Regions from separate parts of the uncultured Exiguobacterium sp. genome, predicted to be linked through region 2. Evidence: riboswitches for the same ligand, from Rfam matches in the RefSeq annotation. Region 2 holds a riboswitch; each other region holds the start of a gene.

Evidence for each region. Region 2 has a riboswitch for S-adenosylmethionine ahead of ACHWTJ_RS02220 (methionine ABC transporter ATP-binding protein). Riboswitches for the same ligand answer to the same signal wherever they lie in the genome.
Region 1: it holds a riboswitch for S-adenosylmethionine, as region 2 does, so the genes downstream of both, ACHWTJ_RS03000 (methionine ABC transporter ATP-binding protein) here and ACHWTJ_RS02220 (methionine ABC transporter ATP-binding protein) in region 2, are expected to answer to the same signal.
Region 3: it holds a riboswitch for S-adenosylmethionine, as region 2 does, so the genes downstream of both, ACHWTJ_RS13820 (Na+/H+ antiporter NhaC family protein) here and ACHWTJ_RS02220 (methionine ABC transporter ATP-binding protein) in region 2, are expected to answer to the same signal.

Annotation. Positions count from the first base shown of each region.
Region 1 is NZ_CAXYJR010000005.1:241,772-252,467, forward strand. It holds gene ACHWTJ_RS02970 (FN3 associated domain-containing protein) at 85-2,835, shown strand; gene ACHWTJ_RS02975 (hypothetical protein) at 2,864-3,220, opposite strand; gene ACHWTJ_RS02980 (CAP domain-containing protein) at 3,569-4,447, shown strand; gene ACHWTJ_RS02985 (GNAT family N-acetyltransferase) at 4,535-5,032, shown strand; gene ACHWTJ_RS02990 (MetQ/NlpA family ABC transporter substrate-binding protein) at 5,090-5,905, opposite strand; gene ACHWTJ_RS02995 (methionine ABC transporter permease) at 5,933-6,598, opposite strand; gene ACHWTJ_RS03000 (methionine ABC transporter ATP-binding protein) at 6,588-7,601, opposite strand; SAM riboswitch class I at 7,686-7,791, opposite strand; gene ACHWTJ_RS03005 (aminotransferase class I/II-fold pyridoxal phosphate-dependent enzyme) at 7,854-9,041, opposite strand; gene ACHWTJ_RS03010 (alpha-glucosidase) at 9,191-10,696, shown strand, end outside.
Region 2 is NZ_CAXYJR010000005.1:57,382-68,077, reverse strand. It holds gene ACHWTJ_RS02235 (M20 family metallopeptidase) at 1-1,067, opposite strand, end outside; gene ACHWTJ_RS02230 (MetQ/NlpA family ABC transporter substrate-binding protein) at 1,090-1,908, opposite strand; gene ACHWTJ_RS02225 (methionine ABC transporter permease) at 1,928-2,578, opposite strand; gene ACHWTJ_RS02220 (methionine ABC transporter ATP-binding protein) at 2,568-3,593, opposite strand; SAM riboswitch class I at 3,680-3,783, opposite strand; SAM riboswitch class I at 4,033-4,134, shown strand; gene ACHWTJ_RS02215 (alpha/beta hydrolase) at 4,202-4,960, shown strand; gene ACHWTJ_RS02210 (thymidine kinase) at 5,040-5,654, opposite strand; gene ACHWTJ_RS02205 (DedA family protein) at 5,838-6,488, shown strand; gene ACHWTJ_RS02200 (type B 50S ribosomal protein L31) at 6,524-6,769, opposite strand; gene rho (transcription termination factor Rho) at 6,861-8,234, opposite strand; gene ACHWTJ_RS02190 (C40 family peptidase) at 8,589-9,266, shown strand; gene ACHWTJ_RS02185 (SDR family oxidoreductase) at 9,342-10,109, shown strand; gene glpX (class II fructose-bisphosphatase) at 10,370-10,696, opposite strand, start outside.
Region 3 is NZ_CAXYJR010000006.1:145,467-156,162, forward strand. It holds gene ACHWTJ_RS13795 (CoA-disulfide reductase) at 1-44, shown strand, start outside; gene ACHWTJ_RS13800 (sodium:alanine symporter family protein) at 227-1,672, shown strand; gene ACHWTJ_RS13805 (hypothetical protein) at 1,759-2,220, shown strand; gene ACHWTJ_RS13810 (aldo/keto reductase) at 2,327-3,139, opposite strand; gene ACHWTJ_RS13815 (hypothetical protein) at 3,298-3,501, shown strand; gene ACHWTJ_RS13820 (Na+/H+ antiporter NhaC family protein) at 3,546-4,856, opposite strand; SAM riboswitch class I at 4,938-5,042, opposite strand; gene ACHWTJ_RS13825 (metal ABC transporter solute-binding protein, Zn/Mn family) at 5,112-6,089, opposite strand; gene ACHWTJ_RS13830 (alpha/beta hydrolase) at 6,258-7,247, shown strand; gene ACHWTJ_RS13835 (histidine phosphatase family protein) at 7,265-7,855, shown strand; gene ACHWTJ_RS13840 (YwpF family protein) at 7,852-8,343, opposite strand; gene ACHWTJ_RS13845 (hypothetical protein) at 8,485-8,811, shown strand; gene ACHWTJ_RS13850 (nicotinate phosphoribosyltransferase) at 8,862-10,313, opposite strand; gene ACHWTJ_RS13855 (cysteine hydrolase family protein) at 10,331-10,696, opposite strand, start outside.

The DNA of each region.
Region 1 (10,696 bases), 180 kb from region 2:
CTTTTTTTACGAAAAATATACACTATTGAGAATATAATCTGATATTATGAAGAAGTGTCAGAAAATTCAATAGGGGGTCTCATCATGAAATACGGCAGTACGTTTGGAAAGTGGGCATTGGCCGGAGTATTAACAGCAGGAATCCTTCCACAAGCGGGTCTTGTCGGGGCAGAAGGCGAAGGCGTCATCTTGTCTGAATACATAGAAGGAACAAGTAATAACAAGGCAATCGAGCTATACAATGGGTCGGGGCAAATTATTGATTTAGCAGACTATACTCTTGTTCAATACACGAACGGTGGACCGTCAGAAGCGAAAATCACACTTTCGGGGAAAGTGGATCCAGGGAAGACGTTCGTCATCGCGAACTCGAGTGCGAATGCGGACATCAAAGCAAAAGCACAATTGACGACGGGATCATTGAACTTCAACGGAAATGATCCGGTTGCATTGAAAAAGGGCGATGTCGTCCTTGATATCATTGGACCAATCGGTTCGTCAGCTGATTTCGCAAAAGATACGACACTCGTTCGGAATGCGGGCGTCACGTCTGGTGCTAAAACGTACGAACCATCACAGTGGACAAGCTTCCTGGTTGATACACTGACGAATCTCGGAAGCCATCAGACAGAAGCGGGCGATGTTCTCGCAGCACCAACGGCTACTCCAGTCGGTGAAGTCGAGCGTGGGGATCAAGTGACATTGTCAGGTGAAGGAACGATCCATTATACGGTCGATGGTTCGACACCAACTGTCGACAGTCCAGTGTACACGTCACCGATCACGATCAACGACGAAGTGACGATTCAAGCGGTTGCCGTCAAGGATGGTAAAACGTCAGCTGTCTCGACATTCAAGTACTATATCGCACCACCAATCACGAAAATCAGCAGCATTCAAGGCGTTGCGCATACGTCGCCTTATGCAGACCAGCTCGTCCGGACGACAGGTGTCGTCACGTATGTCGTCGATGCGAACAACTTCTACATGCAGGATCCGAATCCGGATAATGACAGCCGGACATCGGAAGGGATTCTCGTCTACGCGAAAAACCATGGTGCTGCCGTTGGACAAAAGGTCGCGACGACAGGATATGTCAAAGAGTGGTTGCTTGGTGGATACAGCGATAAAGCAGATACAGACCTTGCTGTCACGGAAATCAGTACGGTCAATCTCGTGAAAGGTGCGCTTAATGAAGGCTTACCAGCAAGTATCGTTCTTGGTGATAAAGGGGTCTTGATTCCGACACAAGTCGTCGACAATGATTCCTTCGCGCAGTTTGATCCAAAAGAAGATGCGATCGATTTATACGAAAGCTTAGAAGGCATGCGTGTTGCTTTACCGAACGCGATCGTCACCGGACCGCAAGCAAACCGAACGATCCCAGTTCGGACACAAACAGACGCAAACAAGGTCTACACAAAACGTGGCACACCAATCCTGACGAAGGACAACGTCAACCCAGAGCGTCTCTTTGTCGAGATGGGCAGTTCGTCGTACCGGGCGAAAGCTGGTGATACATTTGATGGAACAATCGAAGGCGTCATGAGCTATAACTATTCGGCATACAAAGTACTCGCCAAAGCAGCGGACCTTCCGAAACTCGTCACGCGCGAAGCGGATCGTCAACCGACGAACATCGAAACAGGTAAATCACGATTGACTGTCGCTTCTTACAACGTCGAGAACTTCGCCTCAACAGCGGATGCTGGAAAAGTCGATCGTGTCTCAGAAGGCATCGCGACATTCCTGAAAACGCCGGACATCGTCGGTTTGACAGAGATGCAGGATAACGATGGTGCAACGGATAGCGGAACAGTTGACGCTTCGAAATCATTCGAGACATTGATTGCAGCAATCGAAGCGAAAACAGGTGTCCGGTATGCCTATACGGACATTGCACCAGAAGACAAGAAGGACGGTGGACAGCCGGGCGGAAACATCCGTGTCGGATTCCTTTACAATCCAGCACGTGTATCACTCGCACCAGGAGAAAAAGGTGGCGCAACGGAAGCTGTTGCAGTCGAAAACGGCAAGCTGACGAAAAACCCAGGTCGTATTCAACCGACGGATCCGAACTTTGCCAGTTCACGGAAACCACTCGTCGCGGAATTCCTCTTCAACGGTGATTCGTACCATGTCATCGTCAACCACTTCAACTCTAAAGGTGGCGATGGAGCAGACTTCGGTAAAAACCAACCGGTCGTGCGTAAGAGTGAAGTCCAGCGTCATGCGATTGCGAACATCGTCCAAAACTTCGTCTCTGAGTTGAAGACGGAAGTCAAAGACTCGAATGTCGTCGTCCTCGGTGACCTCAATGACTTCCAGTTCTCAGAAACGTTAAATATCCTGAAAGGGAAAAACCTCTGGAACACAGTCGACGATCTTCCAGAATCCGAGCGTTACTCTTACGTCTATAACGGAAATGCTCAGGTGCTTGATCACATCTTGATCTCGAATAACTTAAAACGTTATACGTCTTCTGATATTGTCAACATCAACTCGGAGTATATGGAAGCAGATGGTAGCGCGAGTGACCACGATCCGGCGATCATCTCGATTCAAGGTGCAGAAACGGTAGTACCAGTCAAAGGAGTTGCAGAAATCGGAAAGTGGCGTGCCGTTCAAAAAGGAAAACACATTTTCCTCGAATGGAAATTAGGTCGTCATTGGCTAAAAGCGAGCGGAACAACTGGAGAGCAACAAGGTGAGTTACTCGCACTACGTGTATCGCAAGACCGACCATATATTCAAGTGAAGACGAAAAAAGGAAAAACGATTTGGTTAGAGCTTGTTAACCTATGCCAATTAAAAGAGACTAAAAAATATCAGTAATTGAACGGTATTATGATGAAAAGCGGACTTAATGGTCCGCTTTTTTGCGTGACGGTAAAAAGAGTGAGAAAAGAGAAAGCATGCTAATCGAGAGTGTTGAGATTAAAGCGATAGGGAGAGGGATGACGCGGAACATATACGTGAAGTGGATCAAGATCAAAAATAGAATGATAGCAAGACCGGGAATGAATTTTTTAGAAAGTAGCATTCCAGAACCGGGAACAAGTAATTCGAAACCGAGGCGTTGATTCAATCGGACATCTTCGTGCGCATTAGCTAAACTAAACGATACGGTCAAAGCTACGAGAATCATCCATCCAGAAAATAAGTATTGCTGAATTGGTAAAAAGGCGATGGACTCATAAATGAAATACAGTAAAACCATAGGTCAACTCCTTCATTTCATTATGTTATTTGGAAAAGCATTGAAAGTTTGGCTTACGAATTCTAATGATACCGAGTAGGAATTCCGAGAGCAATCAAAAATCTTGAATGACGAAATAAAAGAATGTTCACACATTTTAAGAAAAGGGGAAGATGGTTTAGAATATGTACTAAATACTTTTAAGAATCCTCATCACTAAAGCATTTTACTAATATGAGAACGTTCTCATAAAATGTGTCGAATTTGTGGACGTAAGATGTGATTTTAACAATTAAGAGCCAATAACTGTTCGGAAGAATCATTTTCTTTTAAAATAAAGGTAATGATTAAAGGAGGCGAAACGAAGACATGAAAAAATGGTTGATCATCGGAGTAGCAGCAGTAGCTTTTTTCGGCTACGAGAACATTCCAATGGAACAAGCAGAAGCCGATTATCCGAAAAGCGGTGGCAAGCTGATTGATCGATACAGCAGTGAATACCCAGGTTATGACTGGGAAGTCAGGCGAACTGCGAGTGAGGAATTCGTTTCGTTGACGAAAGACGGGAAAGAGTATGGGAAGTACCGATTTAAAAATGGTATAACGACGCAAGGGGCGGTCTTGAACAAGGATACTGAATCGTCGCTGAAGAAAAAAGGGTGGACCGCAGTGAAGTCCTACCGTAAAGGCAACACGAACTACATGTTGAATCTGGATCATGCAGCCGTCTATGAGAAGAAGGGGAATTACGTCACCTATTTCTTCGACCAACATGATGGCAATAAGGTCAAAGCGACACTTGCAATTCCAAAAGACGTTGAAGCAAAGAAAAAAGGTTTCTACGGTACCGCTTCGAATGCTTTACGTACAACAGATGAAAAATTGATGCTTCGTTTGATGAATTGGGAACGGGCTGACTATAAGTTGAATCCGTTAGCTCCGTATACGGCATTAAAGCCAGTGACACGCGGGCATAGCGAAAATATGGCGAAGAACAACTTCTTCTCGCATACAGATCCGCAAGGACGTGATCCGTTTGACCGAATGAAGCGTGAAGGTATTACGTTCAGCTATGCTGGTGAAAATCTATCAATGGGCTATCCAAATGTCTTTGCAGCACATTGGGGCTTAATGAATTCAAAAGGGCACCGGGAAAACATTCTGAAAAAAGAGTACAAGCAAGCAGATGTCGGTGTGGCATTCCGAAGTAATGCGCCATACTTCACGATTAATTTCCGGACGCCTTAAATAGAAGAATGGGGGACGATATTTCGCGATGTCGTCCTCTTTTTCATGAGGCGATCTGTTTTACACTAAAGGCAGGAGGTGGAGCATTTGGAAATACGTCAATTGAATGCAGAAGATGCAGTACTCTATAAAGCGTTGCGATTAGAAGCGTTGCAAAATCATCCGGAAGCGTTCGGGTCCGATTATGAAGTGGAAAAAGATCGACCGATCGAGCAATATGCTATGCGCTTTCAGAACGAACAAGCAGCGACGTTCGGTGCGTTTCATGAAGGAGAACTCGTTGGTGTCGTCACCATCGTCTGCTCCGAGCCGTTCAAGATGCGACATCGAGCCGATTTATTTGCGATGTACGTCACGCCACGCGTCCGAAAACAACAGATTGGACGGCAATTGGTACAAGAGGCATTACAAGCATTACAGGAACGTCCTTGGATCGAGCAGGTTCATCTCTCGGTCGTCCGGACGAATGAAGCCGCTAAAGCTCTCTATCGGTCGCTTAGTTTTGAATCATACGCGATCGAACCACGGGCGCTGAAAATCGATGATACCTATCATGATGAAGAACTGATGTGGTATCGGTTCTAACACAAAATGACCGGAATTCAAAGAGAGTATCTCTCCTTGAATTCCGGTCATTTTTTATCAGTTTGCCCATTCAGGCTTGCTGAAGCCTTTGAATGATTTTTCGATGACTGTATTGAAAGCGTCCGATTCGACGGCTGCTTTTAAGTCTTTTGCGACTTGCTTGTCCGCATCTTTCGTTTGGACAGCGACGAGGTTACGGTATTGTTCGTCCATCGTCTCAAGCGCTAACGCATCGAGTAAGTCGAATTTCGCAGCAAGTGCGAAGTTTCCTGGAACGGCTGAGATATCGACACTTTCGACGGCGCGTGGCAGTTGAGCCGCTTCGAGTGGTTTGATGACGAGTTTCTTCGGATTCTTGACGATATCTTTTTCTGAAACGGTCAGTGGATCAGCGTCCGGCTTGAGTTCAATCCACCCTTGTTCCGCAAGCAAGTTCAGTGCCCGTGCTTGGTTCGTCGGATCATTCGGCGTTGCAACTTCAGCACCTGTCTTGACGTCGTCAAGCGTCTTCGCTGTCTTGCTGTATAGTCCCATCGGTGCTGTCGGAACCGTGATGAGTCCTTTTAAGTCGAGGTTCTTTTCTTTAGAGAACGTCTTGAGATAGATCGAGTGTTGGAACAAGTTGGCGTCGATGTTTCCGCTACCGAGGGCGATGTTCGGTTGGATGTAATCGCTGAATTCGACGATTTCGACTTTATAGCCTTTCTTTTCGAGTTGTGGTTGAATCGCTTGTTTGACCATATCGCTATACGGACCGCTTGTCGCACCGATCTTAATCGTCTTGTCTTTTTCATCAGCGCTGCTATCTCCGCATCCTGCGAGGACTCCTGCACCGAGTAAGGCTGTTGCTAAAAAGGCATATCGTTTTTTCATAATTCTACTCTCCCTTTGTATGTATGATTAGCGTTTATCTGTTTTTCGCGCCAGTTGATTCCCAAGTGCTTGAATGCTTTGGACGATGACGATGAGGACGACGATTGTCACGATCATGATGAAATTATCATAGCGATAGTAGCCGAAACGGATCGCGAGGTCACCGACACCACCGCCGCCGACGATCCCAGCCATTGCCGAGAAGCCAATCAGACTGATCGTCGTTAGCGTGATGCCTTGAATGATGCCGGGAAGTGCTTCCGGTAAAAGGACGCTGACGATGATCCGCAAGGGTTTCGCCCCGCAGGCTTCCGCTGCTTCAATCAAACCGGGCGGAATTTCACGTAGTGACGTCTCGACGAGTCGTGCAAGAAACGGAATCGCTGCGACACTGAGGCTGACGGATGCAGCCGTCGGACCAATCGTATTATCGAGTAAGAACTTCGTTAATGGAATAAGGGCAACAAGCAAGATGATGAACGGTAAGGACCGGACGATGTTGACGACGAAGTCAAGGACACGTCGGACGGCAAGGTTTTGAAAGAATAAACCGCGATCGGTGACGAACAAGAGAATCCCGAGCGGAATCCCGATGACCAATGCAAAAGCAAGTGAAATTCCGACCATCCATGCCGTCTCACCGAGCGCCTTCAACAACTCGGGTAACATCGTTTGAATACGATCAAGCCACATCCTGAATCACCTCGAGAGCATGAAGTTCCGTCGCGAGCCAGTCGAGGGCAGGAGCGATTTGATCAGGAGATCCCGTCAAGCTGACGATCAGAACACCGAAGGCGACGTCTTGAATATAGTCGACCTTGCCGTGCAAGATGCTGACTGAAATATCGTAACGGCGGATTGCTTCCGATAATGTACTCTCACCGGTCTTCTCGCCCGTAAATTGCAAGCGGATGATCTTACCCGGTGTTGCCTGTAAGATGCGTTCCGGTAGCTCGATTTGTAATGCCGTGTCGACATAATGTTGTGTGACCGGATGTTTGGCTTGGCTGAACAAGTCATAAGTAGAGGCGACTTCGACGACCTCTCCTTGCGACATGACCGCGACACGATGACAAATCTGTTTGACGACATCAATCTCATGCGTGATGAGGACGATCGTCAATCCGAGTCGTTCATTCAAATCCTTCAACAGTTCAAGGATCTGTAGTGTCGTAACGGGGTCAAGGGCAGAGGTTGCTTCGTCACATAACAGGACGGTCGGATCATTCGCGAGTGCCCGGGCAATCCCGACGCGCTGTTTCTGACCACCGCTTAATTGGCTCGGGAAGTTCGTCTCAAATCCTTCAAGGCCGACGAGTGAGACGAGTTCGCGAATTCGCTCCGGAAAATCTGCGCGTTTGACACCAGCCGCCTTGAGCGCAAAAGCGATATTATCCGCGACGTTGCGCGATTGGATCAGTTGAAAATGCTGAAAGATCATTCCTGTCCGCAAGCGAAGTTGACGTAGTTCCGATTTTGGCATCCCGCCGAGCGAGACACCGTCGACCTTGACGGTTCCTTGTGTCGGATGCTCAAGCCCGTTGATGAGACGAAGCAATGTACTTTTACCGGCACCGGACTCACCGATGATCCCGAAGATTTCTCCTTTTTGGATCGTTAAATCGACATCCCGTAATGCAAAAATCGGGGTCCGGTCTCGGACGAACCGTTTTGTAATGTGTTTGAATTCAATCATCCGCTCATCTCCTCATACAAAAAAAGTCGCTTTTTCCTAGTAGCAGAGCAACCAGAAAAAAGCGACGAAAGTGTAAGATTTCGTAACTTATCTCTCAGAATGAAAATCATTCTGTAGGATGTGGCACCGTTCCTAATAGGTGGTTGCCGGACGTCGTTGGGCCTAATCCCTCGGTCGCTCTCGATAAGTAGTTATACTGTTGGGACTTACTTTAACGGAAATGATTCCCATCTGTCAAATGTTTTTTCAGAATTATTCCGCAACGGGTGTCCGGAACAGACTGAGTGTTCCGATTCGGTCGACGGCCTCTTCTAGACGTTCGACGTCAGCAATCAAGCTGATCCGGACGTAGCCTTCACCGTATTCACCGAAGAAGGATCCCGGGGTCACGGCGACGTGTGCTTCGTCAAGTAGATGATCGGTGAAGCTTTGAGACGTGTAACCTTCAGGAACTGGAAGCCAGACGAAGAAGGAACCGCCTGGACGTGGTCCACTCCAGCCGATCGCATCGAGTTTTGCGAACAACGCATCGCGTCGTGTTTCATATAAGCTACTTAACTCATGGACACATGTCTGATCACTCGTCAGAGCGACGGTCGCCGCATGTTGAATCGGTGTGAAGGCACTGACGTAGAGATGTTCTTGGTACGTCTCGATGCTTGAGATGACAGACGGATTTCCAATTGCGAAGGCGATCCGGAAGCCGGACATATTGAAGCGTTTCGAGAGTGAGAATAGCTCGATTCCGACGTCTTTTGCCCCTTCCGTCTGCAGAAAGCTTCGCGTTGGACCATCGAAACTGATGCCACCGTAGGCTAAGTCATGGACGACGCAAATATCATGGGCATCGGCGAAAGCGACCGTCTGTTCGAAGGCTTCTGCTGTCGCGGTCGCACCCGTCGGATTACTCGGGTAGTTGAGAAACAACATCCGGGCACGCTCGACGTCCGTTGTATCAAGCAAGTCATAATCGGGTAAGAAGCCGTTTTTCTCAAGCAACGGAAGCGTAATCGGAAATGCGCCAGCAAGTGCAGCACCAGACAGATAATCCGGATATCCTGGATCCGGGACGATGACACCTTCTCCAGGGTTGACGATTGTTTGCGGTAAGGCGACGATTCCGGCTTTACTACCGAGAAGAATCGCGACTTCCGTTGCCGGATCGATCGTGACGCCGAATTCGTTCGCATAAAAGCTTGCGACGGCTTGTTTTAGAAAATCATGTCCACGAAACGGTGGATATTGAAGGTTTGTTGGCTCATCGATCGCCTGTTTTAAGGCGTCGAGAATATGTACAGGTGTCGTCTGGTCGGGTGTTCCTTGACCCAGTGTGATGACATCGTGTCCGGCTGCTTTTACAGCACCAATCCGGTTCGCAAGCTCAGCGAAGACGGGAGCAGGAAGCCGATCGATAGCGATGGATGGAGCGAAATGTTTCATGGGTGAATGCCTCCTTCGTGGTATTGTCGTCAAGGATAACGAATATTCAGTCAAAAGAAAAGAACTTTTTCGAAATTCAAAAAAATTATTGAATTAACAGGTACAGACAAGTGGAGCGGGAATAAAGAGTTAGGGAGAGGAGTGAGGAGATGAAGCGAGCTAGCTGGAAAGAGGCAGTCGTCTATCAAGTTTACTGGCGTAGTTTTAAGGATTCGAATGGGGACGGAATCGGTGATTTGCGAGGTGTCATCGAAAAACTTGATTATATCGCTTCGCTTGGTGTCGATGTTGTCTGGTTGAATCCGTGTTATCGTTCCCCGGACGTTGATAACGGCTATGATATTGCCGATTATTACACGATCATGGATAAGGCCGGGACGATGGGGGATTTACAGGAATTGATTACGGCGGCTCACGCCCGTGGATTGAAAATCATACTTGATTTAGTCGTCAATCACACGAGTGACCAGCATGACTGGTTCCGCCAGTCGCGGGACCGGATTAATGACAAGGATGATTGGTACATCTGGAAAGACGGCACGAAAGGGACGCCACCGAACAATTGGCGCTCGTACTTTGCATCAAGCCCGTGGACGTGGAGTGAAGAACGCGGGCAGTATTATTTCCATTCTTTTGCGAAAGAACAACCGGACTTGAACTGGGAGCACCCAGCTGTGAGGCAAGCGATCTACGATATGATGAACTGGTGGATTGCTCAAGGGATTGACGGCTTCCGGATGGATGTCATCAATTTGATTAAAAAACGGACGCTTGAGGATGTCGTCAATCCGTTTGATTTATCGTATCTCGGGAATCAGCCCGGCGTACATGACTTCCTGCAGGAGATGCATGCGAACGTCCTTGCCGAGAAGGACTTGTTCACAGTCGGTGAGATTCCGTTCGTCGGTCCAGAAGACGGGCTGTTATATGTCAGTGAAGAACGGAACGAACTTCGGACGCTGTTTCATTTCGAGATCGCGGACGATATGGAGGCGATGGATCTCTTACGATTCAAGGAGATTCAAAAACGCTGGTATGATGTCTTATACCCATTAGGTGTCAATTCACAGTTTCTCAACAACCATGATCATACACGGCAAGTGACGCGCTTCGGCAGTGAACGATACCGCGTCGAGAGCGCGAAACTACTCGGTTTGATGTTGCATACGTTACCGGGCATTCCTTACGTGTATCAAGGAGAAGAGATCGGGATGACGGGGATTCGTTTCTCAGATCCATCGCTCTATCAAGATGTCGCCTTTCGAAATCGATACGAAGAGCGCGTCGCTGGTGGCGAGGACCCGGAGGTCGTACTCTCGTCAATGCAGTTACTCGCCCGTGATAACTCCCGCACGCCGATGCAATGGGACGATACGCATGCGGCAGGCTTTACGAGTGGAAAACCGTGGTTAGCCGTCAATCCGAATTATACGGACATCAATGTCGCACAAGCAGAAGCAGATCCATCGTCCGTACTTGCTTTTTACCGGACGTTGATTCAGATGCGCAAGGATCATCCAATCATGGTCTACGGTACGTACCGAGACCTGGCACTGCATGATCCGTATCTCTATATTTATGAACGGGAACTAGAAGGAGAAGTCTGGCGGATCGTCCTCAACGTATACGACGAACCGATGCAGACCGCCTTTATC
Region 2 (10,696 bases):
GCCGCCTCTTTGAAGGCTTCCGTATGGGCGACGAGATCGTCCGGACCAATCTTGATATACGGATGAATCGTCGGAATGACTTGACTGATGTTACCGGCATCCGTTGAACCAAGACCCGGTCGTTCGTCTAAGTGGACTTTTTCACCGAGCGCCTCCGCTTCTTCTTGGAACAGTCGGTCGAACGTCCGGTTGAAGACGAGATTGTCGACTTCATTTTGGAAAGCGATGACGTCAAGCGTCGCCCCGGTCGCAAGTGCCGCGCCTTGGGCAACGGCTTTGACTTTTTCCGTGACGGCATTCAGCCGTTCCCGTGTCGTCGCCCGGATGAAGAAACGTGCTTTTGCGTATTCCGGAATGATATTCGGCGCATCGCCTCCATGCGTGATGATGCCGTGGATTCGGACATCGTCTGGTAATTGCTGACGTAAGGCATTGATGCCGTTGAAGAGTTGGATGACAGCATCAAGGGCATTGATGCCTTCTTCCGGTGACGCTGCGGCGTGAGCCGGACGACCGGTAAAGGCAAAGTCGAGTGGATCGACCGCAAGGGAAGAACCCGTGATCCGTGTTTGTCCCGATGGATGGACCATCAAGGCTGCATCAATTCCTTCGAGCAACTGATGTTTGACGAAACTACCTTTCGCACTGCCGTTCGGTCCACCTTCTTCGGCTGGAGTTCCAAGGACAACGACACTCCCGCCAACTTCATCGAGCACTTTACTGAGCGCGATCGCTGCCGCGACACTCGTCGTGCCGATGATATTATGACCGCATGCGTGACCGATGCCTGGCAACGCATCATACTCAGCAAGAAAGGCAATCGTCGCGCCTGGTCGGTCGCTCGATTTTTTCGCAAAGAATGCGGTCTCGTGCCCCGCGACGCCAAGTTCTACCGTAAAGCCCTCTGCCGTCAGACGCTCCGCATGGAGCCGCGAAGCAAAGAATTCCTCGTTCCCGATTTCTGGCGTCGCATGAATCCGATGACTCGTCTCAAGATACGATTCCCGTTTTTGTTCGATATCTTGTTCAATCGTCTCTACCCATGTCGTGCGTACTGGTGTCGTCATGCTATCCACTCTCCTTTTGAAATTATTCGCCGATGTCGCTTAGTGGAACGAACGTCGGGATCGTACTGCCTTTGTATTCTTTTTTGATGAAGGCCGCGACATCTTTTTGTTGATACAGCGACGCGATCTTTTTCAGTTCTTTTTTATTCTTGTCTTCTGTCCGTGTTGCGATGATGTTGATGTATGGTTTTGCTGTCTCGTTCTCATGAACGATCGAGTCTTTGATTGGGTTGAAGCCAGCGTCAACGGCAATGCCATTGTTGATGATTGATGCCGCGACATCCGGTAAGACGCGTGGTGTCTGTCCAGCGACGATCGGAACGATTTTCAGCTTCTTCGGATTCTCGACGATCTTATCGAGCGAACCGTTGCCGTCGAAGTCGTCCGGTAACTTGATCAGACCGGCTTCTTGTAGTAACAAGAGGGCGCGCCCCATGTTCGTCGCTTCGTTCGGAACGGCAATTTTTCCACCAACCGGAATGTCTTTGACGTCCTTGTATTTATCTGAGTAAATGCCCATCGGTGCGATGACAGTCGTCGCGATCGGCGATAGCTTCAAGTTATGTTCTTTCTTGAAAGCGTTGAAGTAAGAAATCGTCTGGAAGGAATTGGCGTCAATTTCGCCTTCAGCCAGCGCCATGTTCGGTTGGACATAATCGGAGAACTTGACGAGCTCGATTTTGATGCCCTCCTTCTCTGCTTTTTTCGCGACATAATCCCAAACTTGTGTGTCCGAACCGCTGACACCGAGCTTAATCGTCTTTTCGTCTTCTCCTGATGCTGCGCATCCGGCAAATAAAATTGTTGTTAATGTTGCTCCAATTGCTACTGCTTTTTTCATGGCTGAATCGCTCCCTTGATTAATGTCTTCTGATTTTTCGTGCGACGATGTTGCCTGTCGTCTGTAAGCCTTGAACTAAGATGACGAGAATTCCAACCGTGATGATCATGACTTTCGTATCGAATCGTTGATAACCGTAAGTAATTGCTAAGTCACCCAAACCGCCACCACCGATGGCGCCTGCCATCGCCGACGCCCCGATCAAGCCGACCGTCGCGATCGTTAAGTTCAGGATGAGTGAACCGAGTGCTTCCGGTAGGAGGAAGCGGAAAATCGTTTGAAACGGTGTCGCGCCCATCGCTTCTGCTGCTTCAAGAACGCCTTTATCGACTTCGAGTAAAGAACTCTCAATCAAACGTGCCATGTACGGTGCGGCATAAAAGACGAGCGGGACGATGGCGGCTTCGGTTCCAATCGACGTCTGGACGATCAAGCGCGTCAACGGGATGATCGCGACGAGTAAGATGATGAACGGAATCGAGCGGAAGATATTGACGATACTGTTGAAGAACGTAAACAACGGGACATTTTCAAGCAATGCTCCTTTTCGCGTCACGACAAGCAGGATACCAAGCGGTAAGCCAATCAAGGTCGAGAACAAGAGCGAAACGGATACCATCGTCATCGTCTGCAAAAATGCTGTCCAAATATCACTGTAGTTAACTAGCATCAGCGAGCACCTCCTCAACGGTTACCTGTGCCTGATCGATGTAGTGTAAGGCACGTTTCACTTCTGTCGTCTCACCGATTAATTCTACGAGCAGAGTGCCAAACGGTGTCTCCTGCAACTCTGTGATGCTCCCGTGCAGGATATTAACATCGACGTCAAAGCGTTTTGCGACTTGCGATAAGAGTGGTTGTCCGGTGTGATGTCCGAGGAAGTGAATCTTATAGATCGGATGCGCACGCGACTCGATCAGCTGGCGAATCGATGCTGGAATCTCGTCATGCATGACAGACCGAACAAAGTTTTTTGCCGTCTCGGTCTGCGGGTTTGAAAAGACATCAAAGACCGTTCCTGACTCGATCAGTTTCCCAGCTTCGATGACGGCGACACGATCGCAAATCTCCCGGATGACACCCATCTCGTGGGTGATCAAGAGAATCGTGATCCCGTACTCCGCGTTGATCCGTTTTAATAACTGGAGAATATGATGCGTCGTCTGGGGATCAAGCGCTGACGTCGCTTCGTCACATAAGAGGACGGAAGGTTGCGTCGCGAGTGCCCGGGCGATACCAATGCGCTGTTTCTGCCCACCCGACAATTGATCTGGATAATGATCCGCCTTGTCCGCGAGATCGACGAATTCGAGCAACTCCATCACCCGGCGTCGAATCTCATCTTTCTTGACGCCTGCAAGAACGAGTGGTTTTGCGACATTTGTAAAGACCGTGTTCGCATTTAATAGATTGAAGTGCTGAAAGATCATCCCGATCCGTTGTTTTGCTTGACGCAATTTTTTCGGAGACAGTTGCGTTAAATCTTCCCCATCAACCGTCACCGTCCCTGACGTCGGTCGTTCTAACAGATTGACACAGCGGAGCAGTGAACTTTTCCCGGCACCGCTAAAGCCAATGACACCAAAGATTTCGCCTTTTTCGATCGTCAGGTCGACACCATCGAGCGCTGCGATCGTCTGATCTTTCGTGACGTACGTTTTTTTGACTTGATGAAATGCAATCATTCCGTTTTCCCCCTTCATTCAACAAAAAAGGTCCCTTCTTGAGAAACAAGAAGAGACCTGGATCCGCACAGTGGCAGAATCCACTCCACTCATCTCTCAGACATCTGTCTGATGGAATTGGCACAGTGCTCATAATGAGTCTGTTGCCGAGGTTTCGTAGGGCCAGTCCCTCCACCTCTCTGGATAAGTATTGCGGTATGAAATTCGTATGTGTGTTGTTGCGTTGTTGCTTATGTCGTAAAACTAATTTTTACATTACGGGTCGGAACTTTAAAAGTCAACCAACTTTGCAAAAATAATCCATTTGGCGCATATCGATGGATCAACAAGTTATGAGTTAGCTTACTGAACGGATCATGATTCGTCAATAACGATTTGACAAGTCATTTTCGAACGTGCTACCATCGTTTCAATGATTAATCCGACAATTCCAATATGATATTTATCAAGAGTGAACGAGAGACCTGGCTCTATGACTTCACGGCAACCTGCAATCTGTAAGGTGCTCCGACCAGCAAAGCGCGGCTTTGGATGATACGGTGAAAAACTCGTGGGCGTCCAAGCAGTGACGTCGACGAGTTTTTTTCATGAATGGAGGAAAAAGAGTAATGATGAACTATCCTGTATTGACTGGTGCCGAAGCATTTTATCTTCAAGGTGGACCGATCGGTATTCTGATCTGTCATGGTTTTAATGCCACACCGCAAAGTGTTCGAGACGTCGGTGAGGCATTTGCTGCTGAAGGTTTTACCGTCTATGCCCCGCGCTTACGTGGCCACGGAACGAACGTCCGCGAGTTCGAACAATCGACTGCTCGATGTTGGAAACAAAGCCTGCAAGACGGCTATGCACGTCTACAAGAAACATGCGATCAAGTTTTCGTTATCGGCCAATCAATGGGTGCGACGCTTGCGCTGTCACTCGCTGCTGACGGGATTCCGTTCGCCGGCATCATTACAATCAATGCTGCACTCTCCGTTCCGTCCTATGAATCACTCTCGTTCGAGGACGGGCCACAGTATTTACCGGAAGGGGCACCGGATATCAAACGGTCTGCCTTCGAAATCATCTATGACCTCGTTCCGAGCCGTTGTGCATTCGAACTCGTCCGCTTGATGGATGAAACGAAAGGACGCTTGGGATCGATCCTTCTACCGACCTTGATTCTTTACTCAGCGACCGATCACGTCGTTCCGCCGTCGAGCTCGGATTATCTGCATCAGCACATCGGAACAAATGATAAACGAAGCTACTGTTTACTCAACTCGTATCACGTCGCGACACTCGATCATGACCAGGATCTGATCGTCCGTGAATCGATCCGCTTCATCGAACGCTCGAGCCGGTTCTCACAGGAAACAGGATAATAAAAAAGCAGCTATTCGTCTTCACTTAGAATCGAATAGCTGTTACATCAAAGGACGACCATCATCGGTACGTCTTTTTTTAATTTTCTTGGTGTTGCACCGATTGGAGCGGCTTCGGTTTTCCAGGCACTTCATGGCAATGGCGGCACCGTGGCTCATACGATTCCGACGCTCCGACTAGGATGATCGGATCATCGTAGTTCGCTGGTTTCCCATCAATCAACCGTTGTGTCCGAGAAGCCGGATCACCACACGAAAGACAGATTGCCTGTAGTTTCGTCACAAATTCTGCCCGTGCCAGTAATTCCGGCATCTTACCGAATGGCTCTGCTCGGAAGTCCTGATCGAGCCCTGCACAAATGACGCGTTTTCCGTCTTGTGCGAGTGCTTCGATGACTTGTACGATCTCATCATCAAAGAATTGAACTTCATCAATGCCAACGATTTGTGTCTCTTCTGCTACTGCCGCATAAAGGTCTCGACTCGTCGCCATCGGGATGGCTACGACGGAGTTACCTACATGAGAAACGACATGTTCTTCATGGTACCGGTCGTCGATTGCCGGCTTGAATACTTGAACAGGCAGTTTGCCGTACTGCGCCCGTCTGACACGACGAATCAACTCTTCCGATTTCCCGGAAAACATACTGCCACAAATTACTTCGATCCAGCCGTACTGATTTATTACATGCATCATCGTCCGACACCGTCCTCTAAAAATAGTCACTTTAACGAGTATAGCTCGAAACGGTATCGAGAAAAAGGGTTGACTTCCGGAAATCAAAATTCATTTTTTCTTTCCCTAGAATTTTTGTCCTTTCATTCCAAGTGTCCCCTATTTCCTGTACACTGAAGAAGAAGATTCTCACGAAAGAAGGTGTCCCCGATTCATCATCTCTTACACGACATCCTGCACCAATATGGTGCGCTTGGTCTCTCCGTTCTTCTCGCAGGTGGTATCGTGGGATTACCGGTTCCTGATGAGACCCTACTCGTTTTGTCCGGATTTTGGATGCATCAAGGCAATCTACCGCTCCTCGGTACGATTCTTGCCGCTTATGCCGGAAGTTGCATCGGAATGACAATCAGTTATGTACTTGGTTTAAAACTCGGGATGCCTCTACTGCATCGCGTCGGACCGAAAATGCGCATCTCAGAAAAACATATTCTCTCCGCTGAAGCCGGATTTCGTCGTTACGGAAAGTCGGTCTTGATCATCGGTTACTACATACCGGGTCTTCGTCAGCTCTCTGCTTTTTTTGCGGGTGTCTCAAAAATGCCGTTTCGCGTTTTTGCGAGCTATGCGTATACAGGTGCCTTGATTTGGATCAGCGTATTTTTAGGCGCCGGTTACTTCGTCGGTCGTCATATCTCGTTCCATAAAATCGTCGACTACATCTTGGCGCATCCGGATATCCTGCCGTACTTGATTGGGATTGTTGGTGGAATTGCTTTCTCATTCGTCTTGAAGACGTATCTTGCGTATCGTTCGCAATTCAGCCTATACAAAAACAGCCTGCTTCCGTAAAGGAGGCAGGCTGTTTTTTAAGAACCGGCAAGTGATTACTTGCGGCCGTATTTTTTGTTGAAGCGATCGACACGACCATCTGCCGCGTTGAACTTTTGACGACCTGTGTAGAATGGGTGCGAGTCTGAAGACACATCCACACGGATGAGTGGGTACTCGTTACCATCTTCCCAAGTGATCGTTTCGTTCGAAGAACGAGTAGAACCGCTTAAGAATTTGTACTCAGTCGTTGAATCCATAAATACTACTTTGTTGTAGTTAGGGTGAATTCCTTGTTTCATGGTTGATTTCTCTCCTTCCGCCCTGGTCCATTTGCTGAGCCAGAGTAAGTTACCTTCCTATACTAAACGATTTTTTTACGCGTCGCAATAGTTATTTTTCCGTCGTCGTTTCCTTCTTGACGGTACGCGGTTTAGCCGGCGCGCGTCGAACCGTCTTCTTCTGTTCTTTCTCGAGTTCAACGAAAAATTCTTCATTATTTTTCGTATCGCGAATCTTACGCAGGAACGTATCGACGAACTCATTCGACTCGGTCATCGTCCGGCGAATCGCCCAAAGCGCATCAAGCTGCTCTTTCGGAAGCAAGAGTTCTTCCTTTCTTGTACCCGATTTGCGAATGTCGATCGCCGGGAAGATCCGGCGTTCTGACAGCTTACGATCGAGATGTAGCTCCATGTTTCCTGTTCCTTTGAACTCCTCATAGATAACGTCATCCATGCGCGATCCCGTCTCGACGAGTGCCGTCGCAAGAATCGTCAAACTGCCACCATGTTCAATGTTTCGCGCCGCACCAAAGAACCGTTTTGGTTTGTGGAACGCAGCTGGATCGATCCCCCCCGAAAGCGTCCGCCCACTTTGAGGCACCGTTAAGTTATAAGCCCGTGTTAGACGCGTGATCGAATCCATCAAAATGACGACATCCTTCTTGTGTTCGACGAGTCGCATCGCCCGCTCAAGGACAAGCTCAGAAATCCGGACGTGGTTATCCGGTGTTTCGTCGAACGTCGAACTGACGACGTCTGCTCCCGGGACCGAACGCTCGATGTCCGTTACTTCCTCTGGTCGCTCATCGATCAAGAGAATGATCAGCTCAACGTCTGGGTGGTTCTCCTGGATTGAATTCGCGATCTCTTTAAGTAGTGACGTCTTCCCTGCTTTGGGTGGTGCGACGATCAAACCGCGTTGTCCAAATCCGACCGGTGCGATCATATCCATGACACGAACCGATAAATGACGCGGTTCTGTCTCAAGACGCATCAAGCGATCCGGATAAATCGGCGTCAGTGCCGGGAAGAACAGACGATTACGGGCTGTATCCGGTGCTTCACCGTTGACGGCTTCCACACTCAGCAATCCTTGGAACCGTTCATTTTCCTTTGGAGGACGGACTTTTCCTGTGACGACATCACCATTACGTAAGTTAAAGCGTCGGATTTGAGAAGCGGCGATATAGATATCTTCAGAGGATTGGGAATAATTGATAGGACGAAGGAAGCCGAAGCCACCATCGTTTTGCATTTGTGGATTACCAGGGATGACTTCGAGTACCCCTTCGAGGAAATACAGACCAGTCGATTCAGCCTGTGCTTTTAAAATCTTGAACATCAACTCACGCTTACGAGCCTCCCGGTACTGCGGAACATTCTTCGTCTTTGCGATTTCGTAGAGTTCTTTTAATGTCAGTTGACTCAATTGAGCCAGTGTATAGGAACGTTCTGGTTTATCTTTTTTATCAGTTGTTGGCATGTTCTTCACCTATTCTTTATAAATTCAACTGCATTCAGTATACTTCCATACATACATCAGGAGGTATGTAATTTCTTTCGTGAACTAAAGGTATCATATTTTTTTGAATTCGTCGTCAACAATCCTCTGCGTTTCTTACTTTGTAATATTCAAGGATATTATTTCAGTTATGTTACAAAAACATCTGTTTTGTCTTCTAACTGAAAAAACGTTTTCAAGTGCGCGCATGCTAAGATATTCCTGCAGACAAAATTCTTACACAGTTGTAAGGTTTACTGCTTAATCACACACTTAATGATTTCATCATATAACTTACGGACGCAACACACTACATTAAACGGAGGAATTCTTAACATGAAACGTTTTCTAGCATCGATCGCGACAGCAGCTTTAGTGGTTTCAGGTTTCACATCAGTGGGTACAGGTAAAGTTGAAGCAGCGACAGTCACAAAGGTCAAGATCACGGACAACGGTCTTCGTGTTCGGACAGCACCTTCTACGAAAGCAAGCATCGTCGGGAAAGTCAATGCTGGTCAAGTCTTTACATACAAAGGCAAGTCAGGCAGCTGGACAAAAATCTCATACGGCGGAAAAACACGTTATGTCTTCTCACAGTACACAAAGACATACAAATCATCTTCAAGCGCTAAAAAAACAACGAGCACATCTTCTAAACGGACAAAAATCTTAAGCGAAGCAGCAAAACACAAAGGTACACCATACGTATGGGGCGGAACGACGACTCGTGGATTCGACTGCTCTGGTTTCACAAGCTACGTTTACAAGAAAGCGGCTGGTAAAACATTGCCACGTACGTCTTCTTCACAATATTCTTCTTCTAAGAAAGTCAGCGTTTCAAAAGTACAACCAGGAGATCTTGTCTTCTTCTCACACGGTAGCGGCATTCAACACGTCGGAATCGCAACAAGCAAGTCAAGTATGGTCAACTCAGAAACAGGCGGCGTTAAATACTCGAGCTTCAAATCAGGGTACTGGGGTTCACGCCTTGTCGGCGCAGGATCTTACCTATAATTCATCATCTCAAAGCGGTTGAGCATTGGCTCGATCGCTTTTTTCATCTATTCCATTATATGAGGAGGAAATAGGATGCATGTTTTAATCACAGGGGCTTCAAGAGGCCTTGGTCGTGAATTCGCTTATCTCCATGCAAAGAAAGGGGATCACGTCCTGCTCGTCGGACGTGATGCGACGGCGCTTTTCGAAACGAAGTTCCATGTCGAACGACTCGGGGGAACGGCAACTGTCTTCCCTTACGATTTAACGCAGCAAACGCATCGCCTGGCACTATTTCGCGCAACGGAACAGATCCCAGTCGACTGTGTCATCAACAATGCTGGAATCGGTGTCTTCGGTTCCTTCCTTGAGACTTCTTTTGAGGATGAGTCTCGAATGATTGCTTTGAACATCGAAGCGTTGACGCACGTAACGAAGGTCTATGCCTCGCGCATGAAAGCACACGGAACAAAAGGACGCATCGTCCATCTTGCGTCAACGGCTGCATTTGAAGGCGGTCCATGGCTAAGTGTCTACTACGCAACAAAAGCCTATGTCCTTCATTTCTCGGAAGGCTTGACGGAAGAACTCGCACAAGACGGAATCCAAGTCAGCGTTGTCTGTCCGGGCGCGACACATACCGGTTTCGAATCGGCAGCAAACCTTGAACAGTCGCGGCTATTCCTGCGACCTGGTGTCATGGATGCTCCGACGGTTGCGCGCATCGCCTACCGTGGTTACATGAATGGAAAAACGTTCATCGTTCCTGGCTTCGGGAATGCCTGGTACATCTTTTCGACGCGTTTTCTACCGCGTCGGTACGTCACCCGACAAGCAGGAGAAGTCCAGCGTCCGCGGTAATCGCCAAATAACGATTCATTTACCACTCAAGGTTCATCTCCTCACTTTCCTCAGGCGGGAGATAAGCCGCGACATCTCGCAGCTTATACGAAATACCGGGTCTTACTTTACTTAGCACGTTTCCTTTTCCTGTAGAAGTTGAGGATGAACGTCTTGATTCCTAGACACATATCAAAAAAGAGTTGGCATTCCGGAGATCATCCGCAACGCCAACTCTTTTTATGTGGATCCAGACGTCCTTTTTGAAGAGTCATCCTGTTTTACTTAATAACAAGCTTCGGTTTCTTCTTGAACGAGTGGATACCCTCGACAAAACGCACCGTTCCTGATTTCGCACGCATGACGACAGAATGTGTCTGACCGCCTTGTGCCGTGAACTGAACACCTTTCATCAACTCACTGTCCGTGACACCTGTCGCAGCGAAGATACAATCATCTCCTGCGACGAGGTCGTCCATCATGAGAATCTTCGATGGATCTTCGATGCCCATCTTTTTGCAACGTGCGATCTCGGCATCGTCTGCTGGTAACAAGCGTCCTTGGAGCTCACCACCGAGACATTTCAAGGCAACGGCAGCAAGAACGCC
Region 3 (10,696 bases), on a different contig from region 2:
ACCTTGGTGCAACGGATGGTGCCAATCTTAATCTGTTCATCTAATCTAAAAAAATATTTACGTAAACGTGTTAAACCTGACATCTGATGTGAGGTTTAACACGTTTTTTGTGGTTTGAGGTATAAGTTAGTTTGATTTTTCAAAAAAAATTGCGTATGATAAATCACATGTGAAAAAAACTTACATACAAATAGAGAAAAAAGATGGATGGAAGTGAGGAGATTTGATGGAAAAAGAAGTGATGAAACTAGTAGATCGAGCAAATGATTACTTATGGACGAATGTATTGATTATTTTACTCGTTGGATTAGGCATTTATTTTACATTCCGGATGCGGTTTGTTCAATTCCGGATGATCCCGGAGATGTTACGTTTACTGTTCCAAGGAACGGATAAAGGGAAAGATGGCGTATCGCCATTCCAAGCATTCGCCATCAGTACGGCAGCGCGTGTCGGAACCGGCAACATTGCGGGTGTCGCAGCTGCAATCGCACTCGGTGGACCGGGAGCGGTTTTCTGGATGTGGTTAATTGCCTTGATCGGATCGGCATCGGCATTCGTTGAAAGTACACTCGCTCAAATTTATAAGGTACGTGATGATAAGGCGTGGCGTGGGGGCCCAGCCTACTACATGGAAAAAGCACTTGGTCAGCGGTGGTTAGGAATCTTATTTAGCGTACTGATTACGATTTCATTTGGATTTGTTTTTAATTCTTTACAATCAAACACGATTTCACTCTCACTTCAAAATCAATATGGTTTTGATAAGATGTGGATTACTGTCGCATTAGTCGTACTGACAGCACTCGTCATTTTTGGTGGCGTACGCAGTATCGCGACGGTTGCTTCATTCCTCGTACCGATTATGGCAGGTGGTTATATCTTGATCGCGCTCTATATCATGGTGACGAATCTTGAAGTATTACCAAGTGTCTTTAAATTGATCTTCCAGGAAGGTTTATTTGAGTTTAAGACTCTCGCAGGCGGAGCAGTAGGGGCGGCGCTCTTAAACGGGATTCGTCGTGGTTTATTCTCGAACGAAGCCGGTATGGGTTCAGCGCCGAACGCAGCGGCAACAGCGGAAGTCTCTCACCCGGTCAAACAAGGATTGATTCAATCGTTTGCGGTCTTCGTTGATACATTGATGGTCTGTTCAGCGACAGCGATGATTGTTCTCGTCAGTGGGGTTCCGACGAAAGATGCGAATGGCGATGCTTTAGCTGGTATTGATTTAGCACAGGGAGCACTTTCGTCACAAGTCGGATCGCTTGCGACAGGTTTTATGGTACTCGCGATTTTCCTCTTTGCGTTTAGTTCCGTCGTCGGAAACTATTACTATGGTGAATCAAACATTAACTTCATCCGAGAAGATAAGAAAATCATCACGATGTATCGAGTAATCGTTCTTGCAATGATCGTTTTCGGATCCCTCGTCGAATCAGCGAGCCTTGTTTGGGCTTTAGCAGATATCTTCATGGGACTGATGGCTGTCGTCAATCTGTATGCGATCTTCCGTCTTTCGAAAATCGTGAAACTAGCGCTCGAAGATTATGTCGGGCAACGAAAAGCTGGAAAAGAGCCACGGTTCTATGCGGATTCGATTCCGAATTTGCCAGGGAAAGATACGCTTGAAGCATGGCAGGAGTCAGAAAAAGATGAAAAAGCAATCTAGGGAAAAGGGAGTCAGAGAAATCTGGCTCTTTTTTTGTATAGAACGAATTTAAAAAGGGAATACAGAGTACAGAAGGGAGGGGGAGAATGGAAAACGTACATTTCGTCCGCGTCACGGATGCGGTCTGGGAGTCGTTCGGAAACGATCCTCACATCATCATGGACTGGATTTTATTCATTCATGAGACACAACCCGATCATGAGCAATTATTTGCTCTCGAACAGACGAACGCTATCTATCATTTGATGAATCAAATCGATATCTATATTGATCAAGACACACATTACAACCTGGGACGAGCGATCGTTGGCGAAGAGTTGATCGTCAACGAAGAAAAAGCGGCGATTGTCGGTATTCTTCCCTTGCCACTCCTCATCATCTCGGCTGAGGTGATGCGGAATTTTGATCAACGGGCACTCGCTTCGATTCATGATGAAGCCGGAACACCGGGAGAATTCGAGGATGTCTGGGAACAGTTCGCCGATCTGCGCGCCTATTTTCAAAAGGCGGAAGAAGCGGAAGATACGATTTTAATTTATTATGTCTGATCAGCTTAAATCATAAAAAAGAGACCCGATTCCAAGTCATGGACTTGAAACGGGTCTTTCATCGTTCAGATGAATCAAGAGGCTCTCTTTTACGTGAATCGTCAAATTAAAAATCGATTTCGTCCGGATCTGGTCCGAGGCGGACATCCGTTGCGATACGATCAATTTTCTCAAGATCATCGGCATCGAGTTGGAAATCAAAGACGTCGAAGTTTTCCGCAATGCGTGCTGGTGTAACGGATTTTGGAAGAGCGACGATGCCGTTGTCGAGGTGCCAACGTAAGACAACTTGTGAAGGCGTCTTGCCGTGCTTCTCTGCGATTTCCTTGAAATCGTTGATTTCGAGGAATTTCCCTTGCATGAGTGGGCTCCATGCTTCGACTTGGATGTTGTGATCTTGCAAGTATTCGTGCAGTTCGTGTTGCGGCAATTGTGGATGCAACTCGACTTGGTTGATCATTGGTGCCATCAAGCCCTCTTCTGCCAATGTATCGAGGTGATGTTCCTTGAAGTTCGAGACACCGATCGCTTTGATCTTGCCTGCTTCATACAATTCAACCATTGCTTTCCACGCTTCGATATAGCCTTCGACCGGCCAGTGGATCAGGTAGAGGTCAAGATAATCTGTTTCGAGACGTTCGAGCGATTCTGCGAATGCTTCCTTCGTCCGACCGGCACGAATATCATCGTTCCAGACTTTTGACGTTAAGAAGAGATCCTCACGTTTCACGCCGCTTTCCTTGATTCCTTTTGCGACACCGCGCTCGTTTTTGTAGACAGCAGCTGTATCGATGTGACGATAGCCGACACGTAGTGCTTCAGCGACAGCAGCTGGTGCTTCTGTTTCTTCGTCTACTTGCCAGACACCGAATCCGATTTGGGGAATCGTAATACCGTTTGAAAGTTTTGCGTATTGCATGTGTTACTCCTCCTCATAAAACGTAGTTTAGATTTGCTTGTTTAGTTTAGCACGAACGAGCATAGCCGTCCGTTTCTATGCTCATGAAGAGATAGGATATGAGGTAAAATAGAAGCGTAATAAAATCTGAATGCCTGTCCAAAAAAGGAGGATAACAGATGGCTCAAAAGAATAAAAAGCTATCAAAGGGAGCTTGGCTTAGTATTAGTGCCTTGCTGGTCACACAAGCAGTGAGTCTATTTTTTAGTGCACGAAAGTCAGGACGTAATCCGTGGGTCTGGGGAGGCGCTGGACTCCTTCAGTTTCCACTTCCGGCAATCGCCTATTTAATCTTAGAACGACAAGCAAAGCAGAAAAAATAATGAAACAGGTCCAATCGTCGACGCGATTGGACCTGTTTTTATGGTTAAGAAGAAATTTTTTCTTGTTTCGTCGAAGTCTTCTTCATCCGTGGCAATCCGAAGAAGATAGCAATCGATCCACAGACGAAGAGCAGGAACGGATAGAACAGATACGGAATCAGTTCCGGCGAAGCCGTCTTCGTCAACTCTGCTGCAATCAAGAGTTGTGCCCCATACGGAATGATACCTTGAATACCGCAAGAGAAGATATCAAGAATACTCGCTGATTTCTTACGATCGATTTCATACGTATCGGCGATTTCAGCCGCGAGTGGTCCAGCGACGAGAATCGAGATTGTATTGTTCGCCGTTGCGAGGTTCGTCGCGCTGACGAGTGCCGCCATACTGAATTCGGCACCACGACGCTGTGAAATCTTGCGCGTCAACGTCTCTTTCAAGTAGGCGATTCCACCGTTGAACGTGATCAAACTGACGAGACCACCCATGAGGAGCGTCAAAATCGAAATCTCTGCCATGCCCATCATTCCTTTTGACATCGAAAGGACGAACCCACTTAAACCGAAGCTACCGTCAATCATACCGATGATGCCAGTGAGCAATGTACCACCGACGAGAACGAGGATGACATTGACACCAAATAATGCAAGGACGATGACAGCGAGATATGGAATCAATTTGTAGAACTCGAATGCTTTAGCCGTTACCGCATCGCCAGAACCAGAAACGAACGCGAGTAAGATGACAGTCAAGATGGCAGCCGGTAGGACGATCATGAAGTTCGTCCGGAATTTATCACGCATGTTCGTTTTTTGCGTCCGGACGGCGGCAATCGTCGTATCTGAGATGAACGACAGGTTATCGCCGAACATCGAACCCCCAACGACTGACGCTGCTGCGATTGCGACGTTGATGCCTGTTGCTTCATGAATACCGAAGGCGATCGGTGCGAGCGCAGCAATCGTTCCAGTCGAAGTTCCCATTGCCATCGAGATGAAGGCAGCGATGACGAACAGACCGCTCATCAGGAGTGACGGAGGTAGGAACGTTAAGGCAGCATTGACGGTTGCATCAATCGCACCGATCGCTTCCGCCGTTCCAGAGAACGTACCGGCTAATAAGAAGATGAAGACCATAATCATGATGTCGGGATTTCCGGCACCTGTTGCAATTCGTTCGACCGTTTGATTAATGGATCCTTTTGTCGTGATTGCAGCAAAGATCAAAGCGATCAATGCGGCGATAAGAATCGGAAATTTGTAAAAGTCGTCATAGAAGATCCCGGCTCCGATGAAGAGGACTAGGAATACGACGAGAGGAAGCAGCGCCCATTTGTTAGGCGTGATCGTTTCATTCATTGTTGACACCTCGTTTCTCAAAGATACAAAAAAAGACCCCTTCGCAAGAAAGAAGGAGGTCTTTATGAAATAAAGACGCTCTTCTTATCTCTCAAGCTTTCGCTTGCTGGATTTGGCACAGTACGAATCAAATCGTCCGCTGCCGAAACATCATTGGGCCAGTCCCTCCGTTTCTCGCGATAAAAAGAAGTCATTCAATTGTTGTAAAACACGTTTCTTACCGTATCGCATTGAGTAACGCGTGTCAACTGTACTTTACTGAAGTGCCTTTTTCAATGTTTGGACGTTTTCTTCCATCAAATTGAAATAAGAGCTGTTTTGTTGAGCTTTCGTGACCGACTCTAGATTATGAATCGTCACGGATTCAGCTCCGATTTCTTTTTGGATGACACGTGCGACCTTTGGTGAGACCGTTTCTTCGAACGCGACGTATTTCAAATCATGCATCCGTGCTTCTTTCACTAAAGCAGCCAATTGTTTTTGCGACGGTTCATCGGAAGGGGATATACCCGCGATTGGCAGTTGTGTGAAACCATATCGTTCTGCGAGGTAACCGTAAGCCGCATGCGTAACGAGAAGTTCTTTTTTCGATCCATCAGCGACCGCTTGTTTGAACTCTTCATCGAGTGCGTCAGCTTGTTGATCGAACGCTTTTAAGTTTTTTTCGAATGTTGTTTTGTCTTTTGGTACTTCTTTTGATAGAGCACTTGTAATCGAACGTGCCATTGCTTTTGCGTTGACAGGGTCGAGCCAGACGTGTGGATCGTATTTTCCGTGGTCATGCCCCTCTTCTTCATGCGTATGTTCATCCGTTGTATGATCATCGTGCCCTTCTTCTTCATGTGCATGAAGTGTAGCATTAGATTCTAGTAAGTTGACGTCCTTACTCGTCTCGACGAAGCGGACATCCGTGCCATTTAGACTCTCCTGGATTTTTTTCGAATACGGCTCGAGCGTCGTACCGGTTAAGAGGAACAAGTCGCCCTTAGCAATCTCAGTGAGTTGTTTTGACGTCGGCTCGTAAGAGTGGGGATCTGCTCCAGGTGGAACGATCATCTTGACGTCGACTTGATCACCACCGATTTCGCGGGCAATAGCAGCCGTCGCGAACGTCGATGCATAGATTTCTGTCTTTTTCTCATCTGAAGTCGATGAATTGGTGTTCGATCCACAAGCTGCGAGGATACTAGCGCTCGCGAATGCGACCGTTAAAGCAGGAACGATTTTCTTCATTATATGTTACCTCCGTTATTAAAACGTAATTATTCCGATTTGGACTTTTTCACTATAGCGGAACGCTGAAGAAGCGTCAAGTACGAATACCGAGACGTTCGACTTCTTTTAAAACGGGGTAAAAGATAACAAAGTGAAGAAACTGGCACGTCTTTTGGAGGTGATCAAGTGAAACGTGAAACTGCATGGCTAATGGGGGGAGCTGCATTACTAACGACAGCAGCTGCGGGAGCAAGTATCTGGAATAATTACGGTGCATTACTTCGGTGGACTGAACCCGCCTTGCCAATCACAGAAAAGCAACTCGCACCGCGGACACTCCTCTATAAACAAGTGGGAGACCGTGACTTACAACTCGATCTCTACTATCCGCCGGGGGAAGGACCGTTTCCGGTCGCCATCTACGCACACGGTGGCGCGTTCGTTCGAGGAGAGCGTGAAGACATGTTCTGTTTTAGCCCGATCGTTGATCGCTTGCTTGAACTTGGGGTTGCTGTCTGTAGTATCGATTATCGTCTGTTCGAAGAAGGTAGTTATTTTCCGGATAACCTCGAAGATGTAAGAGATGCATTATGTTTTTTGAACAAGAAAGCGGAGGAACTTCGCATTTTAAGAGGACGGATGATGGTATGGGGAGACTCAGCCGGAGCTGCACTCATGCTGACGACGGCACTTGCCCCATCTGCTTTCGTTGGGGAGCGCGATGAGCGACATATGCCATTGATCAGTGGTGTCATCGCCTTATATCCACCGACGAATTTTTTGTTGTTTAATTTCATCCAGACGTGGATTGCCCACATCAAGTTCTACAAAGGGGGGCGGGAAGAATGGCGCAAGTTGATGACGCACGTCTCACCTGTCACACACCTATCATCGGATGCCCCACCAATCATGCTCCTGCATGGCAAAAAAGACCCAATCGTCCCATTTTCCCAAGCCCTACATTTCGTTGAAAAAGGAGCCGATGTCGGAGCGGATGTTCGTTTGTTCTCTTTTCCGAATGGTACGCATTCACTTGCCAGTTTCGCTCAAACAGAAAATCCATTAAAAATTGAACGGTTACTTGATCGCATCGAGCAATTTACTTGTCAGGTGCTGTTACTGCCACCTCGGCAACTTCCGGATGAAAAACATGATACAATCAGTCATATTTCTTGAATGAAGGAGACAGAGACATGACTGAAATTTGTTTAGTGCGACATGGTCAGACCGATTGGAACTTAAATGAGCGGATCCAAGGAAGAGAAGATATCCCGTTGAATGCAACAGGAAAAAGACAAGCGGAACTCAGTGCCGCTTATCTAGCCGATGAGGAGTGGGATGTCTTGTTAGCAAGTCCATTGTCGCGTGCCGTTGAGACGGCAGAAATCATCGGTCGTGCTGTTGGTTTAACGATCACAGCGACCGATGACCGACTCGTCGAACGCGAATTCGGAGCCGCTTCCGGTGAACCGGTCGCAGCGATTTACGAAGCCGTTCAAGCGAACGATACGACACTTGTGCCAGGTCTTGAAACAGAACAAGCCATCCAGGATCGTGTATTCGAAGCATTACAGGAAGTGACACACACCTATGAGGGGAAACGAATCTTAATTGTCTGTCACTCGCATACGATCAAAGCAGCTTTATCGTCGATCGATGGGACATTCAGTTACCGGACACCTTTGAAAAATGCGTGTGCGAATTATATCCAATATACAGACCACTATACGATTGATCGAATCAATGTAGCGGATCACATCACGGATGAGGTCGAAAAACCTTAAGAAATCGGTGTTTCTGGATGTTCTGCTAGATACTGTTTAAATGTTTCTTTAGCGATGCTCGTGATATGCGCACCACGTTTTGACCGACGATCCTTGTATTCTTGGACGAGTTCCTCGCCGGCAAATCCATCCTCAACGACTTCACGTAAGATCGATTCGGATAAATCATTCTTCATCATGACCATCTTACCGGTGAAGACATACGAGACGTGTTCGCTTAAGGCAGTCCGTTCAAGAGGCGTGACGATCATTGCGGCAGGGTCATTATCGGGTCGTGAGATCGTGATTTCAATCAAAGCACGTAAATGTTTTGTGAACAATTCATCGACGATCGGCTGATCGCTCGAAGGGACGACGATTTCCGCGACCCATTGTGCTGTCTGTTCGGTACTGACCGTCAATCCGTCCTGAATGGCGACAGGAATTGTCGTATCACGTCCTGACTCGTCCATTAAAATGCGTAATGTGCATAATTTAAAGGTTTTCATGAAAAAATGCCCTCCCTTGATCGCTTACGATTTTTCTACAGTATACCGTGAGGAATGTGGGACGGGAAACTTTTCCTGACGAAATTCGTATGAACTATGTTTAAATAAGACTAGATACTACTAACAGGAGGATCGTTCATTATGCCGCAAGTACTCATTGGAATATTAGGAATCCTGGGTATCGTCCTACTTGCCCACCATATCATCATGTATTGGCATGCTGAACCGACAGACCGCCCGACGCTTGCTTATCGCATTGCGCTCCTGATTGCCTGTTTGCTACTCATTAGTGGAAGTGATCATTTAATCAGTATTTTTTACGCGGATTCCTTAGCTGAATTCGGTCAACGCATAACGTATATCGTCTTCATCGGAGGTGCGCTTGGTTTCGCGTGGTACTTTCGTAAGAAGATGGAACAAGCGCCAACAGAAATGACACCTGTCGGAAACGAAGCAGGATTAACATGATAAAAAGCGCCGTTTATCCTGAGGGAGGAAGAACGGCGCTTTTTGGCGTCTTATTTTAAACCACTTGCCAGACGGGTATCCCGAATCATGTCGAGTTTGAGCTTCCAGAGACGATCGCTGAATGTGACGGCATAAATCTCTGGCAACCGAAGGCGTTTGTACTCTTCCCACAGACGACCAATCTGCGTTTCATGGAAGTGACGGCTCTCTTCAATCGTTGGAACTGTATAGACTAGCTCTCCATCCTTGAAGATCGGTTCAAGCAAACGTTCGACCTTGAACTGCTCAACACGGTTACGGAACGATGGGTCCCGGACGTCGATGAGATCGACAGCTTCGAGTGTCGATGGATCTTCATCCATCAACGTTACGTAATCCCCTTTGAACTTATCCGTCACCGGGTCGATGATGCGATAGACTTCCTTGATGTGAGGTGTCGTCGTCTTGGCTTTTGACGATGACACTTTGATGACGGGTGCAAGCTCGCCGTCTACTTCACGCGCGACCAGTTTATAGACCATCCCAAGAGCAGGTTGTTCGTAGGCCGTGATACCGCGTGTCCCGACGAGGAACGTATTGGCTTGGGCACCTTGGATGCGCAAGTCTTGGATGACGTACTCATCGAGGTCCCCTGACAAGACGATATCGACTTCCGGAAAACCGGCTTCGTCAAGCATGTTGCGGGCACGTTTTGACAGGTAGGATAAGTCACCGGAATCAATCCGGATGCCGCGCAGTTTATGTCCTTTAGCTTGAAGTTCCTTCGCGACCGTGATGGCATTCGGAAGACCACTCTTGAGCGTGTCGTACGTATCGACGAGTAACGTCGCTTGATCTGGATAATGAGAAGCAAATGTCCGGAATGCCGTCAATTCGTCATCGTGGAATTGAATGTCGGCGTGCTCCATCGTTCCACCGCATGGAATGCCGAAATCACGTCCTGCTGAAGCAAGACTTGTGACGTCAAAACCAGCGAGGTACGAAGCACGCGTTCCGAAGTAAGCGGCATCGATGCCTTGCGCACGGCGGGCGCCAGCTTCGAGGAACTTCGCGCGGGGAGCCGATTGACGAATCCGTGCGTATTTTGTCGCGATCAGTGATTCGTGGTTCGCGATGTTCAAAATCGCTGTTTGCAAGAGCTTCGCTTCAAAAATGCGTGCCTCGATCCGAATCAGTGGTTCGTTCGGGAAGACGATCTCGCCTTCCTTGACACTTGAGATCGAGCCATTGAACTTGAACTGACGCAGTTCATCCTTGAACTCATCCGGGAAGCCAATCATCTCTTGCAAGTACGTGATGTCCTCTTCCGTGAAACGGAGTGTTTGGATATACTCGATGATATTTTCGAGACCCGCAAAAACGACGTAGCCCCCTTCGAACGGATTCGAACGGTAGTAAACATCAAAGACGGCACGTTCATTATGACGTCCTTCTTTCCAATAGATGTACATCCAACGCGGTAAGTATAGATCGGTATGGAGTGCAAGATTACGTTGTAACATGACGGACAGATCCCTTCTTATTCGCCGACGACTTCTGCGCCGATCGATTGTTTAAAGTGTGTAAGCGCCCACTCGTGACCCGTCGCGTTAAAGCTTGCGACCGCATCGGCATGGACGACGATACGATATCCAAGATTGTAGGCATCGACAGCTGTATGAAGGACACAAATGTCCGTACAGACGCCGACGAGGTGGACTTCGCGGATATCGCGTTCACGCAAGCGTAAATCAAGGTCCGTCCCGGCGAACGCACTATAACGCGTCTTATCGATGACGTGATCAGCGACACGTGCCATGGCTGCGACTTTCCCAAACAGATCACGTCCATGTGTCCCGCGAATATTATGCGGCGGGAAAAGGACGGTTTCCGGGTGGAACGTATC